Linked DNA regions of Archaeoglobus fulgidus DSM 4304. The protein of the gene in region 1 interacts with the protein of each later gene in a pairwise test. Links are inferred from orthologs where the notes say so. Each region holds a gene or a part of one and is shown in the gene's direction. Other genes may lie near its edges.

Evidence for each region.
Region 2: the proteins of AF_RS02675 (region 1) and AF_RS01175 interact in binary tests that used the Methanocaldococcus jannaschii proteins (3 or more experiments, as listed by UniProt). The link is inferred for Archaeoglobus fulgidus DSM 4304 from one-to-one orthologs.

The regions. Positions count from the first base shown.
Region 1 is NC_000917.1:476,082-484,207, reverse strand. Bases 3,215-6,069 are described here. They hold AF_RS02675 (RNA-protein complex protein Nop10), read left to right. Parts: upstream 3,215-4,479; coding sequence 4,480-4,659; downstream 4,660-6,069. Other genes in these bases: AF_RS02660 (hypothetical protein), read right to left, coding at 6,065-6,069; AF_RS02665 (heparan-alpha-glucosaminide N-acetyltransferase), read left to right, coding at 5,440-6,069; AF_RS02670 (proteasome assembly chaperone family protein), read left to right, coding at 4,664-5,443; AF_RS02680 (translation initiation factor IF-2 subunit alpha), read left to right, coding at 3,680-4,483; AF_RS02685 (dihydroorotate dehydrogenase electron transfer subunit), read left to right, coding at 3,215-3,643. In the rest of the region: AF_RS02700 (HesA/MoeB/ThiF family protein), read right to left, coding at 1-38; AF_RS02690 (helix-turn-helix domain-containing protein), read right to left, coding at 2,540-2,764; more of AF_RS02685, read left to right, coding at 2,945-3,214; more of AF_RS02665, read left to right, coding at 6,070-6,117; more of AF_RS02660, read right to left, coding at 6,070-6,517; AF_RS02655 (M20/M25/M40 family metallo-hydrolase), read right to left, coding at 6,538-7,488; AF_RS02650 (GNAT family N-acetyltransferase), read left to right, coding at 7,528-7,971; AF_RS02645 (shikimate kinase), read right to left, coding at 7,994-8,126. UniProt on the Methanocaldococcus jannaschii protein: Involved in ribosome biogenesis; more specifically in 18S rRNA pseudouridylation and in cleavage of pre-rRNA.
Region 2 is NC_000917.1:208,948-216,994, reverse strand. What follows is about bases 1,983-4,758. They hold AF_RS01175 (RNA-guided pseudouridylation complex pseudouridine synthase subunit Cbf5), read left to right. Parts: upstream 1,983-2,769; coding sequence 2,770-3,747; downstream 3,748-4,758. Other genes in these bases: AF_RS01170 (sodium:solute symporter family protein), read right to left, coding at 3,744-4,758; AF_RS01180 (phosphoribosyltransferase), read right to left, coding at 2,092-2,676; ade (adenine deaminase), read right to left, coding at 1,983-2,111. Also shown: tsaA (tRNA (N6-threonylcarbamoyladenosine(37)-N6)-methyltransferase TrmO), read left to right, coding at 50-469; more of ade, read right to left, coding at 441-1,982; more of AF_RS01170, read right to left, coding at 4,759-5,126; AF_RS12995 (hypothetical protein), read right to left, coding at 5,123-5,266; AF_RS01165 (zinc metalloprotease HtpX), read left to right, coding at 5,391-6,395; AF_RS12325 (MBL fold metallo-hydrolase), read left to right, coding at 6,433-6,834; AF_RS01155 (amino acid ABC transporter permease), read right to left, coding at 7,284-7,958; AF_RS01150 (basic amino acid ABC transporter substrate-binding protein), read right to left, coding at 7,998-8,047. UniProt on the Methanocaldococcus jannaschii protein: Could be responsible for synthesis of pseudouridine from uracil-55 in the psi GC loop of transfer RNAs.

The DNA.
Region 1 (8,126 bases):
AAAATCATAATCTGCCTGCTGTATTTCTCAAATGTCAAGGTTCTTCACCTCTTTCGAGTGGGCCATTATGAAGTTCCTCCTGCTCTCCACATCCTCGCCCATGAGAATGCTGAAAAGCTCGTCTGCCCTTTTGGCATCCTCAAGAGTTACCTGGATCAAAATTCTGTTTTCCGGGTTCATCGTAGTTTCCCAGAGTTGCTGCGGGTTCATCTCTCCCAAACCCTTGTACCTCTGCACCTCTCCACCACCAACCTGCTCCAGCGTCCTCTTCAGCTCTTCGTCGGAGTAGGCATAGTAGCTCTTCTTCCCCTTCTTTATCTGATACAGCGGGGGCTGGGCTATGTAGAGGTAGCCGCTCTCTATCAGTGGCCTCATGTACCTGTAAAAGAAGGTCAGCAGCAGCGTCCTTATGTGTGCCCCATCGACGTCAGCGTCAGTCATTATTATGATTCTGCGGTATCTTGCCTTTGTTATGTCGAAATCCTTTCCGATCCCAGCACCTATGGCTGAGATTATGGCCTTAATCTCGTCATTTTTAAGCACTCTGGCCATTCCCGCCTTTTCGACGTTTATAATCTTCCCCTTTATCGGAAGGATTGCCTGAAATCTTCTGTCCCTTGCCTGCTTAGCTGAACCCCCGGCAGACTCGCCCTCAACTATGAAAAGCTCCCTCTCCTCAGGATTCTTCGATGAGCAGTCGGCGAGTTTTCCGGGCAGGGTTGTAATCAGCTCGTTCTTCCTCTTTACAAGTTCCTTGGCCCTCTTCGCAGCCTCCCTTGCCTTTTTATTCAAAATAAACTTATTGAGAAGCGTCTCAGCCTGAGCCGGATTCTCTTCAAGCCACCTTAAAACTCCCGAGTAAACCGCAGACTCGACGACAGTCTTGACGTCGCTGTTCGTGAGCTTGGTCTTTGTCTGCCCTTCAAACTGCGGTTCAGGAACTTTGACGCTTATAACAGCCGTAAGCCCCTCCCTTATGTCAACTCCGGTGACAGGCTCAAACTTTTTGAGGTGCTTTTTGCCGTACTCGTTTACCGCTCTTGTAAGCCCCGCTCTAAAGCCTACGACGTGGGAGCCACCTTCTGACGTGTTGATGTTGTTGGCGAAAGCCTGAATGTTCTCGACATCCGAATCCGTGAACTGAATTGCGACCTCAACACTCACTCCGTCCTTAGTGGTCTCAATGTAAATGGGCTCATGGAGAGGCTTTCGATTCCTGTTTAGGCTCCTCACAAGACCGATTATCCCGTCTTCAAAGTGGAACGTCTCTTCCTTACCCTCCCTTTCATCGAATAGTATAATCTTCAATCCGCGGTTGAGATACGCGAGCTCCTTCAGGCGCTGGGCCACTATCTCATACTTGAATTCCGTCGTTTCGAAAATCTCCCTGTCCGGCTTGAACCTCACCGTAGTGCCGTGCTCTTTCGTCTCTCCAAGAACTTCAGTTCGGTGACCGGCTTCCGCGCTGATACTTCTGGTAGTAGATTTTACCGTTTCTTTTGACCCACACCTCCAGCCACTCCGAGAGTGCGTTAACAACCGATACACCAACTCCGTGCAAGCCCCCGGAAACGCGGTAAACCTTCTTCGAGAACTTTCCCCCAGCGTGAAGCTTCGTCATCACTATTTCAAGCGCTGATTTGCCTAACTCGTGCATTTCCGTAGGTATGCCTCGCCCGTTATCCTCTACCGATGCCGAGCCATCTTTGTGAAGACTCACTTTTATTGTATCGCAGTAACCCGCAAGGGCCTCATCAACCGCATTATCAACCACCTCCCAAAGAAGGTGATGAAGTCCACGCACTCCTACTCCACCGATATACATTCCAGGCCTCTTCCTTACAGCTTCGAGGTCGTCAAGAACTTCGATATCCTTTGCCGTGTACTCAACAGCCGTCTGATCAGGACTCACAACTTTTCTACGACATCTTTGTTAATAAGCACTTTGATTTTTAATACGTTATGTATTATTTTATTTTTTTAATTTCAATGAAAAATTAAACTTAAAATAAGATATAGGAATTTTTAAAAGACACAAAAGATATATATAAAACCTCGATTGATTTAAAATATACTTAGAAGTCAAAAAATTTTTAACTTAGTATTTATTTGAATTTAATTAAATATCTCACAAAATGCCATTCTACAAAATTTGTAACTAGACAATATACAATTCATGATAAATACCACAACCTTGGCAATTTTTGCAGTTACCCCCCATTAAACACATCCGAATTCCCTTATTCACATAATTTTTGAAACAACTGAGTTACTCTTTCTTTATGTTTTAGGAAATCCTAAAAATTTTTGTTACAAAAATTGTGTAACATAATTTTAGACAAGATGTATAATTATATTGCTAAAATATCGGTGGATTTTTTTATTTTTTAAAGCCTATTATAATATCACAAAATTTAATAAAAAAATTATTTTTATGGTATATTAAAGAATTAAATAACTTATAAATTAAACTGCAATAATAATCAAATCAGCATAACTACAACCAACAACCTGAAAAAGTGACCCTTCAAAAAACGGACTATTGCCTTTTTTCTTGGTCGCGAGAGTTGAAGATGAAGTAGATTTTTCGACCAACCTTCTTTTTCTTGACAAGCTTCAAGTCAGCCATCAGGTTCAGGTAGTAGCTTTCCGTGGACCTTTTACGCCCGGTAATTTTGGCTATGTCCTCAGCAGTTGCCTCCCCAAGCCTAAGCAGAGCCACAGCAGTTTTGCGTATGTTTTCGGGTAGGTCGGTCATCATCATGTGCTATTAAGATGCACTTGTATTTAAGCTTTTCCAAAAAGTTACCAGTTATGAGTACAAACCTTTGGTACAATTTCATATTATGGTAAAAGCATTGCAACTTAGTTGCAATCAAACTAAACAATTAACTGTTTAAGATTTTCCGAATATCTTTATAAATGTTGCTGTCGAGGCGGGGGCATGTACTATACAAGAATCACGCAAATTGAGCGATTAACTGACGAGGTGGCTACACTGTACTTCAGTATCAGCCTGCGGTCTTACCCCGGTCAGTTCGTAATGGTTTACGTTCCGGGTTGTGAGGAAATACCACTCAGCCTATCCTCCTCAAATTCGGTAACGGTGAAGGCCGTTGGCGAGACCACCGCAAGTCTGATTAATGCAAAAGAGGGGCAGTATGTCGGTGTAAGGGGTGCGTTCGGCAGCGCCTTCACGCCATCAAAGCGCGCCCTTATCGTTGCGGGGGGTATTGGAATTGCACCAATGAAGTATCTTTACGAGTACCTGATGAAATGCGGCTCAAAAGTGAGTGTTGTTTATGGCGAGAGAACCGCCAAAAACTTATTTTGGCTTGATAAATTTGACAGAATCACGGTTACAACCGAGGACGGAAGTTTTGGTTTAAAGGGAACCGTTTTAGATGCCCTAAAGCTTGAAAAGCTCGATGAATACGAAAAAATCTACGTTTGCGGAAGCGAGGGGATGCTGAGAGCAACATACGACTTTTTGAAGGAGAGGGATGCACTTGACAAGGCTGAGTTCTCGCTTGAAAGGTACATGAGGTGCGGCATTGGTGTTTGTGGCTCTTGCGTGATAGAGAATGGTCTGAGAGTTTGCGCTGATGGGCCGGTTTTTAATGCCTCCGAACTGCCGTGGTAACAATATTTAAATTCACTGAAATAGGAAGGGAGAAGGATGAAAGAAAAGAGGCTAATCATAAAGAGAAGTGGTTATCCTTCTAAGGGCGAGATTGTCATAGGAACGGTTAAGAGGGTGCTCGATTTTGGAGCCTTTGTTTCCCTTGATGAGTACGAGGGCAGAGAAGGGATGGTTCACATTAGCGAGGTCGCGTCAGGTTGGATTAAGGACATCAGGGAGCACGTCAAAAAAGGACAGAAGGTAATATGCAAGGTACTCGATGTAAATCCGAAAAGAGGGCACATTGACCTCTCGATAAAGGACGTCAACGAGAGGCAGAGAAGGGAGAAGCTTCAGCAGTGGAAGAACGAGATGAAGGCATTCAAGTGGCTCGAAATAATCGGCGAAAAGCTGAATATCGATTTCAAGGAGCTTGAGAAAATCGGGAAGAAACTCATGAAGGAGTACGATTCCGTTTACTCCGCCTTCGAGGAGGCTGCTTTTGAGGGATATGAGGTTCTCGCTCCCATTGTAGGGGAAGAGTTTGCCAAGGAGATGGCGGAGATAGCCAGGGAGAACATAAAGCCCAAAAGGGTTAAGGTTAGAGGGTACTTCGAGCTTAAGAGCAGCGCTTCTGACGGAATCGAGAGGATAAAAAAGGCCCTTCTTGAGGCCAAAAAGGCTCTGGTAAATGGTGTGGAGATGAAGCTTGAGTACGTCGGCGCACCCAAGTACAGAATCGTCGTAGAGGCGGATGATTACAAAACCGCCGAAAACGTTTTGAAGAAGGCCACAGAAAATGTACTGAAAGCGATCAAAAAGCTTGGTGGAGAGGGCAACTTCATCAGGGAAGCGGCATGAAGGTTTTGATGCGAAAGTGCGGAAAATGCGGAAGGTACACGCTGAAGGAGAGATGTCCTGTGTGCGGTGAGAGGACTCACATGCCAATCCCACCGAGATTTTCGATTGAAGACCCTTACGGTAAGTACAGGAGAAAGTTGAGGAAGGAAATTGGATTTTTCAGCTTTCGGAGGTGAATGAATGTTAGAAAAGGTTGATGTAAGATTTTTGAAATCCCCGGAGGAGGTGGGGCTTGAAAACCCCGTCTTCATAGAGGGGCTTCCCGGCATTGGGCACGTAGGCAAGCTCGTTGCTGATCACTTGGTTAACGAGTTGAAGGCTGAGAAGGTGGTTGAGATTTACTCCCACTACTTCCCACCGCAGGTGATGGTTCTTGAGGATGGGACAATAAGGATGCCCAAGAATGAGGTTTACGCCTGGAAATCAGACGGTAACGGTACGGATTTGTTGATACTCGTTGGGGACTTCCAGAGCATAAGCAACGAGGGGCACTTCGAGCTCGTCAACGCATACATTGATGTTGCCAAGAAATTCTCGGCGAGAATGATTTACACGCTTGGAGGATACGGCGTGGGAAAGCTCGTTGAGGAGCCGTACGTGATTGGGGCTGCAAACTCTCCTGAAATTGTGGAGGAGCTTAAGAGCTACGGGGTGAAGTTCGAGCCCGGAGAACCGGGAGGGGGAATAATAGGCGCATCGGGTCTTTTGCTCGGAGTGTCGGAGCTCGAAGGGATTCCCGCTGCATGTCTCATGGGTGTTACATCAGGCTACATGGTCGATCCGAAGAGCGCGAAGGTCGTTCTCGACGTGCTGTGCAAAATGCTGAGTCTTGAAGTCTCCGTTGAGGCCCTTGAGGAAAGGGCCAAGGAGATGGAAAAAATAATCGCCCAAATCAAAGAGATGCAGGAGATGGCTGTTCAGCAGTGGAAGAGCGACGAAGATTTGAGATACTTTAGATGAGGTATCCAGAAATAGATATCGCCAGAGGAGCGGCAGTAATCTTAATGCTCCTCTTTCACTCTTTTTTCGACGCGCATTACTTCGGCAAAATAGAGCTTTCGGGGGATTTCTGGTACTACTTTCCGAGATTCATCGGCGGAATGTTTATTTTCATCTCAGGATATACTCTGTCCGTAGTCAAACCTGATTTTAGCAGGCTGAAGAGGAAGGTTTTAAAGCTTGCCGCCCTCTCTTTGGCGATTACAGCAGTTACCTTGGTGTTCGTCCCGGAAAAAACTGTTGTTTTCGGGATAATACACTTCTTCACTCTTGCCACACTTCTCGGCTACCTGTTTCTGAGATTTCCAAAAATTCAGCTTCCCGCGGGAATAGCGCTTTTCTTTGCAGGAATAGCTCTCAACCAGATAAGAGTGGGAACGAATATGCTTGTGTGGCTCGGACTAATGCCTTACGGCTTCACCACCCTTGATTACTATCCCTTACTGCCCTGGTTCGGGGTTTTCCTCCTAGGAATGTTTTTCGGAAATGTAGCCAGGCCAAAGGGTGCTAACCTTAACGTTCCGGTTGTTTCTTTCCTGGGCAAAAACTCCCTGAAAATTTACGTGATTCAACATCCGGTAATCATCCTGCTTCTGCATCTGTATTTTGGGGACATTCTTCAGCAGATTTTTTAGATTTCAAAGCATCCTCCACCGCCCTCGAACCGAAGTAAAATGCCACTACAACCATGAAGGCCCACTTCAAGCCGTCAATAAGTGCACCAACCTCTTCAGTAAGCTCAAGTTTTCCGGAGAGCACCATCGAAAGCGTTCCAAAGTAAAAGCTGGTGGTTACAATTGCTATAGTTCTTCTTATTTCCTTTTTGTTCAGATTGCCAAGGGGCCATTTGAAAAGCACCAGGAAAATTATGAAAAGGAAGGATGCAAGCAGCACTATGGTTGCGAGGGATAGGAGCCTCTGGTCAACTGAAAACAGTCCCTCCTTGAAAAGGAAATATGCAAGCAGAATTATTGTTAAAAGCGATATTATTCTTTGGACTATGTCCGTTGCGGATGTCTTGGCATTGTCAGACATGTCAGTTCATCATCGTAAACTTACTTAAACATTTCGCTTAGCTTTAGCAGAACATCCCTTGCCTTCTCAACGTCCGCAAGCCTGACCCTCTCCCTTACAGTATGGCAGAGGTGAAGCTCTCCCGGCCCCCAAACCACTACATCGTACCTGTCTTTCAGGTTTAGGGCATCAGTCCACGATGGCATAACGGTATGCTCAACCTCAAGACCCGCAGCCCTCATCGCCCGCTCCAGAAACCCAGCGACCTCCTTGCTGATGAAGCCTTCGTACGCATTGGAGACCTCGTATTTCCCGTAGTTACTGAGAAACTCGATTTCCTTTAGCGCTTCCTCCAGCTTAGTTTCCGGCTCTATCAGAACATCTAGCTTCACCATGCAGTAATCGGGGATGACGTAGTCATCGCTCCCGCCCGCAATTTTGAGAGGTGTAACCTTAAAATGCTTTTTAAGCTCGCTAATCATCTCAAAGGCCTTTTCTATGGCGTTGACACCCATTTCAGGGTAGGAGCCGTGGCTTTGCACACCCTTAACTTCGACCGTTAAGTCGAGGTTTCCGTAATGCCTCGAAGCGATTTTAAGATCCGTGGGCTCCATCACAACCGCCATACTGCCGTAACTCCACTTCTCGGCGAACTCCTTCGAGCCCTTTCCTCCTTCTTCTTCATCGCAGAAGAAGGCAATGGTGAAGTCAACACCCCGTTCTGCGGCCTCAAGAATCGCAGCTACGCTCGCCTTCGCATCGCACACGCCGGTTCCGTAGGCGTAAACACCATCCGTGCTGAAGGGGGCCTTCACAGGAGTTGTGTCGAGATGCGTTGAGACTATCAGCTCTGATTTCGATTTGGTGGAGATGAAGTACTGTCCCTCTACCACGCTGTAACCTTTGCTTTCGAGAAAATCCCTCACGAAGTCTTTAATCTCATGCTCACTTCCGGTGGGTGACTCGATCTCGACGAGCTTTTTCAAAAGCATAATCGTAGCTCTTAAAAGCCCAGTATATAAGCCTGATTCGTGGAGATAAGAAGGGCTGACAAAGACGACCTCGACGACTTCGTGAGGGTTTACGTCGAATCCTACAGGGGGCTTGAGGATTATGCGTACACGAGAAAAAGGGACGTAAAGAATTACTTCAAGTGGTTGCTTTCCAGGGACAAGGATGGTGTGATGGTCGCTGAAATCGATGGTGAGGCGGTTGGATTTGTCGCGTGCGACACGAACTGGTTCAGCATATTCGAGCGAAAAAAGGTGGGGGAGATACACGAACTTTTTGTCCTTCCTGAATTTAGGGGGGAGGGGATTGGCGCAAAGCTAATGGAAAAGGCCTTGGAATACGCTCTCGAAAGGAACAGAAAAGTTGCCGAACTGTGGGTGGGCAGAACAAACTACAGGGCGAGAAGGTTCTACGCCTCGCAGGATTTGAGGAGGCCGGAGAGTGGGGGAAGTGGGTCAGAATGAGAAAAGTGTTGGTACGCTGAACTTACCCATCAAGCTTTCGAAAAAATGGCGTCGGGATTACAACGTCCTCAGCTGGCTCGTCCGCTACCCTTCTCACGTAAACTCTACCGTATTCACCCCACGTTTCGGCAAGAGCCTCCATCTCATTTTTGCTT
Region 2 (8,047 bases), 270 kb from region 1 along the record:
GTGCTGTCTTTGTTCAAAAAGAATAAAAAGCTTTTGAGGGAGTCAAAATATGATTCTGAAACCCATAGGAGTTGTTAAATCGCCATTCAAAACTCAAAACGATGCCCCAAGACAGGGGAGGTTCTCCGATGCGGTTTCGGAGATAGCCATCTTTGATGAATACGCTGATGGATTGCACAAAATTGAGAACTTACGCCATATCATCGTGCTTTACTGGATGGATAAAGCCAGCAGAGATAAGCTGAGAGTTGTGCCACCCGGAGAGACCGAAGAGAGGGGTGTCTTCACCACCCGCTCTCCGAGCAGGCCGAATCCGATTGGACTCTGCGTTGTGGAGATTCTTGAGGTTGAGAGGAATAGACTGAAGGTCAGATGGCTTGACGCTCTCGACGGCTCTCCGGTTATCGACATCAAGAAGTATTCTCCCGAGATCGACTGCGTCAATCAGCTTGAAGGTCAACAACCCTAAATGCCTCTACATCCACCAGTCCCAGGTCCGTGAGCTTCAGCTTGGGTATAACGGGTAAGGCGATGAAGGATAGGGTGATAACTGGGGACTTCAGCCTGCAACCGAGCTTTCTGACTTCCTCCTCAATTTCTGAAAGCCTTTCCAAAACCCTCTCTGCCCTCTCATCGCTCATGATTCCCGCTATCGGCAAAGGCAGTTCAGCCCTGACTTCTGCATCCGCAACAACTATTCCCCCCTGCAGTTCAATGACTCTGTTCACCGCCGCGCAGATGCTCCCGTCATCCACTCCCACGCATACGATGTTGTGAGCGTCGTGAGCGATGCTCTGGGCTATAGCCCCTCTTTTCAGGCCAAATCCCCTCACGTAAGCCTTTCCGACCCTACCACTCCGGATGTGTCTTTCAACCACAACGGCCTTCAAAATGTCCCTCTCCACATCAACGCCTTGAACTTCTTCTATAGCCTCCCCGGTAACAATTTCCCCGTCATAGACCTCTATAACCCTTACCCTCCCCGTCTTGAGCTGAATACTCTCGGGAGTTATCTTTCTCGCCTTTACAGTCTTCTTTGCCCATTCGGGATGGTTGAAACGCTTGAACTCTGGCCTTCTCCCCCCGACGAACACGTCCCTGACCTCAAACTTTCTGAGGTTCTTGAGGAGAACTATATCCGCAAGGCGCGAAGGTGCTATCAGGCCAGCGTTAATTCCGAAGTACTCCGCCGGGTTGAGAGTCAGCATCTGCAGAGCCTTTATTTCATCAATGCCCTCCTCTATTGCCCTTCTGAAAACGTGGTCGAGATAGCCCTCTTCGATTATGTCCTTAACGCTCCTGTCGCCATCAGTTACAAGCATCGTGTGCCTGTTTCCCGTCAGCCCTTTCAGAGCCACCAGGTTTCTTGCTGCGGAGCCTTCCCTTATCATAACCCACATGCCAAGCCTGAGCTTCTCCTTTCCCTCCTCAAATGACGTCGTTTCGTGGTCCGATGATGCTCCAGCAGCAATGTACGCGTTTAGCTTCTTACCCCTCAAACCCGGAGCGTGTCCATCAACGATTCCGGCGAGGACGATCTTCTCAAGCACCTCTCTGTCAGCACTTACAACCCCAGGAAAGTTCATCATCTCTGCAAGCCCCAAAACCTCCTCCTCTTCGAGCAACTCCCTTATCTCCTCCACACCTATTCTCGCTCCCGACGTTTCGAGGGGGGAAGAGGGGACGCACGAGGGCACCATGCAGTAGAAGCGGAGCGGTGTGCTCCTTGCCTCCTCCAGCATCAGCATTACTCCATCCTTTCCGAGGACATTAGCAATTTCATGGGGGTCTGCAACAACACCCGTTGTACCTCTCGGCACAACGAGCCTCGCAAATTCTGAAACGGTGAGCATGGACATCTCGATGTGGGTGTGCGCGTCAATCAAACCCGGAACAGCTACAAGATTGGAAGCTTCGCACTCCTCAACGCCAGAGTAACTCCCAATTCCGGCAATAAAACCCTCAGCAACTGCTATATCTCCCTCAAAAATTTCTTCGTTAACTAAATCAACAATCTGAGCGTTTTTTACAACAAAATCTGCTCTCCTGTCCCCCCTTGCAACCTCGATGATTCTTCTCAGCTTTTCGACGTCAGCAGTCGGTGAGGACATCCCTCACAAGCTCCTCATCAACCTCAAGGTCGAACTCTTCCTTGAGCGCTCTGACAGCCTCATCAACTGTTTTAGCATTAACCTTTTCAATCAAATCCCTTAGCTCCTCCTTGACGCTCCAAGGATAAACTATCCATCTCCACGCTTCCATTTTTGCAGCATAGTAATCCGGGACGAACTTTGAAGTGGTTTTGTAGTCAACAACAGCCACTCTGATTTCTGCAGGGCGGTACTGGTTGACGTGGTCAACAACGACCCTGATGGTGTCACCCGTATCTGCAACATCATCTACAATGAGAATTTTCTTCCCGCTTACATCCACATTCAGCGGCTGGGTGATTTTAGCCTCCTCCCTTTTCTCTGCAACATCCCAGTGCTCAGTTTTGACGCTGTAAAGCTCTCTGATATCCAAATAATCGCATACAATTCTCGCAGGCACCCATCCACCTCGGGCAATGGCCACAACAGCATCAGGCTGGTAGCCGCTTTCCCTGACCTTCATTGCAAGTTCTTTGCACAGCTTTCGTATCTCATCCCAGGTGTAGAGAACACACTTGAACTTCACGCTGGCTTTACAAAAAAAGCGTTTAAAATGTTTTCGATGCTGACACCTCAAAGCTGGCTAAAAAGTTAAAAAGTTCGAGGGATTAGGGAGGATGTGAAACTGGAAAACTTCTACGTCAAGGATGACGCAAGCACGGATGAGAGCTACGGATGCTACCCAACCAAGAGGCCGATGGAGGAGTACATCAGGAAGGGGTTAGTGTGCATCGACAAGCCCATGGGGCCAAGCAGCCACGAGGTGGTTGTTTGGGTGAGGAGGATTCTCAATGTCAGCAAAACGGGCCACGCAGGCACTCTCGACCCAAGAGTTACAGGCGTTCTGCCAATTTTCATTGAAAATGCAACAAAGATGGTCAAGTTCCTTCAGGAGTCGAGCAAGGAGTACGTCTGCCTCATGAGGCTTCACGGTGATGCGAAGAGGGAGGATGTTGAGAAGGTGATGAAGCTCTTCGTCGGCAGAATCTACCAGCGCCCCCCGCTTAAGTCCGCGGTTAAAAAAGTGCTGAGAATCAGGGAGATTTACGAAATGGAGCTTCTGGAGATGGAGGGCAGGGACGTGCTTTTCAGAGTTGTTACTGAATCTGGAACATACATCAGAAAGCTCTGCAGGGACATCGGAGAGGTGCTTGGCACTGGGGCGCACATGCAGGAGCTAAGAAGAACTCGGACGGGGAAATTTGGAGAGGACATGTGCTACACACTGCAGGACCTGCTTGATGCTTACGTTTTCTGGAAGGAGGAGGGAGAAGAGAAGTATTTAAGGGAGATAATCAAGCCGATGGAGGTTGCTGCTGCAGAGCTGCCCAAAATCGTCATCAAAGATTCCGCTGTTGATGCCATCTGCCATGGGGCGAATCTTTCAGTGAGGGGAGTGGCTTACGTGGAGAAGAATGTTAAGAAGGACAGCACTGTGGCGATCTTCACGCTGAAAAACGAGCTGGTGGCAATTGGCAGAGCTTTAATGGATGCAGAAGACATCTACAGGCTTAAAAAAGGAATTGCTGCGGACATTCAGAGAGTGATGATGGAGAGGGGAGTGTATCCCAAAGTCTGGAAGTCCTCTTCTGATTAGGGCTGTTTTTCGCTGGATGATAGGGCGAGGAACACGGCAAAGGAGATTATGAAGGTCCAGACCGAAGCTGGAATGCTGAGGGGCGAGAGCTTCTGGAAGCTCAGAACAACTGCGGTTATGAATCCAGCTGAAAGCGTTGCAATTCCCGCCAACCTTCCTCCCCTGTTAAGGTGGAAAACACCCAGTATCAGGGGAAGCTGGCAGAGGAGTATTGTTGAGCTTAAGACACTGAGCTCAACGATGTATCCGGGCCTTGAGTAGGCGAACAGAGCTACGGCAACTGTCAGAATTACTATCAATACCCTCCCGCTCCCCACCTTCTCACTGCCAAGCAAATCCCTCGTTATCATCGACGAGAGCGTCAGGACTATGGAGTTTGCAGTGGTGATTGCTGCAGCAAAGATGCTCAGCGAAATTGCGGCTCCAAGCAGAGGGGGCATCATTGCAAGCATTGTCGGCGTTACCGCATCCCTGTCGGGGACTTTGGGGAAAACACCCATTTCGGTCATGGTTCTCAGCTCAAGGCCAATGAGCGTGACTATTACGGTGTAGATGAGGCCGAAGAAGCCGAAGAGAATTACCATTCTCCTTAAAGCTGACCTGTCCTTCGGGATGTAAAGTCTCTGGAATACCTGAGGATTTGTGAGGGCAAAGAAGAACCACGGAAGCGTGAGGGATATGAACTTCACAGGCGTCCAGATGCTGTTTGGAACAACCAGTAGCTCTCCAAGCCTTGAAACTTCTGTAAAGAAATCCTTTTCGGCGAAGCCATACTGATGAACCCACAGTATGGCTGCAATTGCCATCAGCAGCATGAAGACTCCCTGAAGGGCGTCTGTCCACGCCACACCCCTGAGTCCACCGAGGAAGGCCCAAAGAGCGATGAGAATTGCTGAAGCCACAATGCCAGCTTCAAAGCTCATTGCATTGGTCTTGCTGAGTATGAGGCTCACCCCTATTAGCTGGACAGATATGTAGGGGATTAGGGCAATTGAGACGATTACGGCCATCAGCTTAGCCACTTCACTGCCGTACCTCTCTGCAATCATGTCACCCGGAGTGACGTAGCCCCTCTCCTTTGCCATTTCCCAAACTCTGGGAGCGTAGTAGGAGAGGAGGAAGAGAGTGCCGACAAGGTAGAAAAGCTCGAATCCCAAAGCTCCCACGCCTGAAAAGTAGCTCAGCCCCACGAGCCCTACCATCATGAAGGCGGAGTAAGTTGTGGCTGCGTAGGTCAGGGCTGAGATGACACCGCTAACTTTTCTGCCAGCTATGTAGTACTCCTCCTGCGTTCTCAGCCCCTTCATCGCCATTATTGCAATGGCAGTTCCGATGATTATGTAACCTATAAAGGCGTAAAGAAACTCGATCAACTTCACCACCTCTTAATCGTCAAGTATGTAAGGTATGCAGCAGTTACAGCAGTCCAGTAAAGGTAAGTGGTCATGTCATGGCTTCTTATCGCAACAAACGGAACCAGCATGGCAGCAATAACCACAATTCCTTCAAGCAGCTTCATCGAACATATGTTCGAGAAGTTGTTTTTATTGTTTTTGGTTGTGCTGTTTATGGGAGACTGGGGATTTGAAATTAGCGGACACCTTTTAAACTATAAATACCGCAGCAGCCTATAAACCAACATGATGCTGTACTTCTTCGACCCCGTGTACATGATGCTGGCCGTGCTGGGCTACTTCGTAATGCTGCTCTTAGCCTCCACCATCGCCCCCAAGGTGGCCAGCAGAGTTTCAGGGAAGTTCTCGCTCTTCACCTCAATGGTACTTCTCGCCGGAATGATTCTCGCCATTTCGGCAGCAATAATCTACCTCATACTGGCCTACGCTGGAGTTTACATCAGCTTCTACGGGCTTATAATCTTCCTGTTGATAATCAACCTGCTGATGTACCTGCTTTCCCCCTACATCATCAACCTCAGCTACGGAGCGCAGAGAGACGAGAGGCTGCAGATGGTTGTGAACAGCGTTGCGAGGAGGCTGAACGTAAAGCCGCCAAAGGCGGTGGTTGTGAGAAGTCCCCCGAACGCCTTCGCCTACGGAAACTTTTTGACGGGAAAGTTCGTGGCGGTTTCAGAGTCGCTGATGAGGATGCTCAGCCAGGAGGAGCTTGAGGCAGTCATTGGTCATGAAATCGGCCACCACAAGCACAGGGACAATGCCGTGATGCTCCTCTTCGGCCTGCTGCCCTCAGTAATCTTCTACCTCGGTTACGCCTTGCTCCACTCCTCAATGAGGGACGACAGGAGGGGAGCGCAGCTCGCAGCAATTGGCATTGCAGCAGTTATAGTTTCATTTATAGTCCAGATTCTCGTTCTCGCCTTCAGCAGGCTCAGAGAGTACTATGCGGACTTCGAGGGAGTTAGGGCGACAAACAAGGATGCAATGCAGAGGAGTCTGGCGAAGATACACCTCTTCTACCACCGCTACCCCGACTACCTCGCCCCCATCCAGGACAGCAAGTTCAGAACTCTCTTCATCTACGCCTTCACCAATGCGGTGGCTGAGCCAATAACGAGAGCTGACATTGAAGCGCTGAAGAACATGAAAGTCAGCCCCATTCAGGAGTTCCTTTCAACACACCCGCCACTGCCGAAAAGGCTGAGGTTTATCGAGAGTATAAGAGTTTTTTAGCTGTAAAATTTTTTAACTTCAAACATAACACTCTTTTGTGAAGCTTAAGTCAAAGGGCTGCAATGTTTATCTCATAAAAGATGGAGATTCCACATACCTGATTGATGCGGGGACAGATGAAGGGCTAATTTCAAAGCAGTTGAAGGAGATTGATGGCATAATCATCACCCACGCCCACTTCGACCACTACGCTGCTGCAAGCGCTCTGCAGAGAGAGTTCGGATGCCCTGTCTATGTACACAGCGAAGACATCCCCTTTATCCTTGGAGAGAAGAGAATGATGTATTCTGGCTTTCTCGGCTTGTTTGCGAGAGTTGGGGAGAGAATATTCAGGGCTGAACCTCCAGAAGATCTGAAAAGCATTGAGAAGCTGAACATCAACGCCACCATCATCCACACACCCGGCCACACTCCCGGCAGTTATCTGCATTCTTCATGAGAGAAACCTTTACTGCGGAGACCTGCTGAGGGGCAGGAAAGGACTATCGCTTTCTCCAAAAAGCTTCTGCTCCGACTACAGCCAGTATGTCGAATCAGTAAGAAAAATTTCAGGGTTGAATTTCTCAGGGGTTTACCCGGGACACGGAAACGCCGGCAGCAGAGCTGATTACGACGTCCTGCTCTCGAAGATCCTGAAGGGGACTTAAAAGGGGGACTTAAATTCATCATGACAAATAAACAAAAATTTTATATGCCCTCAGGCCAAACAGTTATTGTTGCAGGGCAAACCGGGCAAAGAAGAGTGACGGAACACATGGGGCCGGAGGGTAAAACCGAAGGCTCTGTGTCGGGTACGTCAGAAAAGCTCTGAATGTGGGTTGGAGCTTTTGAAAATCTTCGATGCCCGGGCCCACATGTAACCTTTACTGTTTTAGGCCAAACTTGTAACTACTTCACCTGATACGTGCCAAGCTTTTTCTGCGAGTATGCGACGAGCCTGCTGAGGGGGATGGTCATCATCAGGTAGAAGAGAGCCACCCCGAGGAAGGGAGTCCAGGCGTTGAAGGTTGTGTTGACTATCTGCCTTCCCACTCTTGTCAGCTCCACAATGGAGATGACCGACAGCAGCGAAGAGTCCTTCAGCAGGGCTATGAACTCGTTGCCCAAGGCAGGCAGAATGTTCCTGAAAGCCTGCGGAAAAATCACGTACCTCATGGCCTGAAGGTAGGTCATGCCGAGGCTTCTTGCAGCCTCCATCTGGCCGATTGGAATCGACTCTATTCCTGCCCTCACAATTTCGGCAATGTAGGCACCGCTGCAGATGCTGAGCGCAATTATTCCGGCTGGCTCTGGCTGGAGGTTGATGCCGATGGCTGGAAGGCCGAAGTAGACGATGAGTATCTGCACGAGCAGAGGTGTTCCTCTGATTACCTCCACGTAGGCAGTAGAGATTGCGAAGGGCAGGGGATTTTTTGAAACCCTTCCAAGGCCGGCAATGGTGCCAATGATAAGTCCGAAGAAAATGGAGATTAGAGTTAGCTTCAGCGTCACGCTCGCCCCGAATGCGAGGTCGGGAAGTATCCGTATGAATAGGTCAATGTCGAACTGGTTTATAGCTGCCATTGAGCCTTAAAAAAAGGAGGGATATAAAAAATTTTTTTGTTACTCTCCAAACCATTTGTTGTAAATCTTGTCGTAGGTCCCGTCTTCCT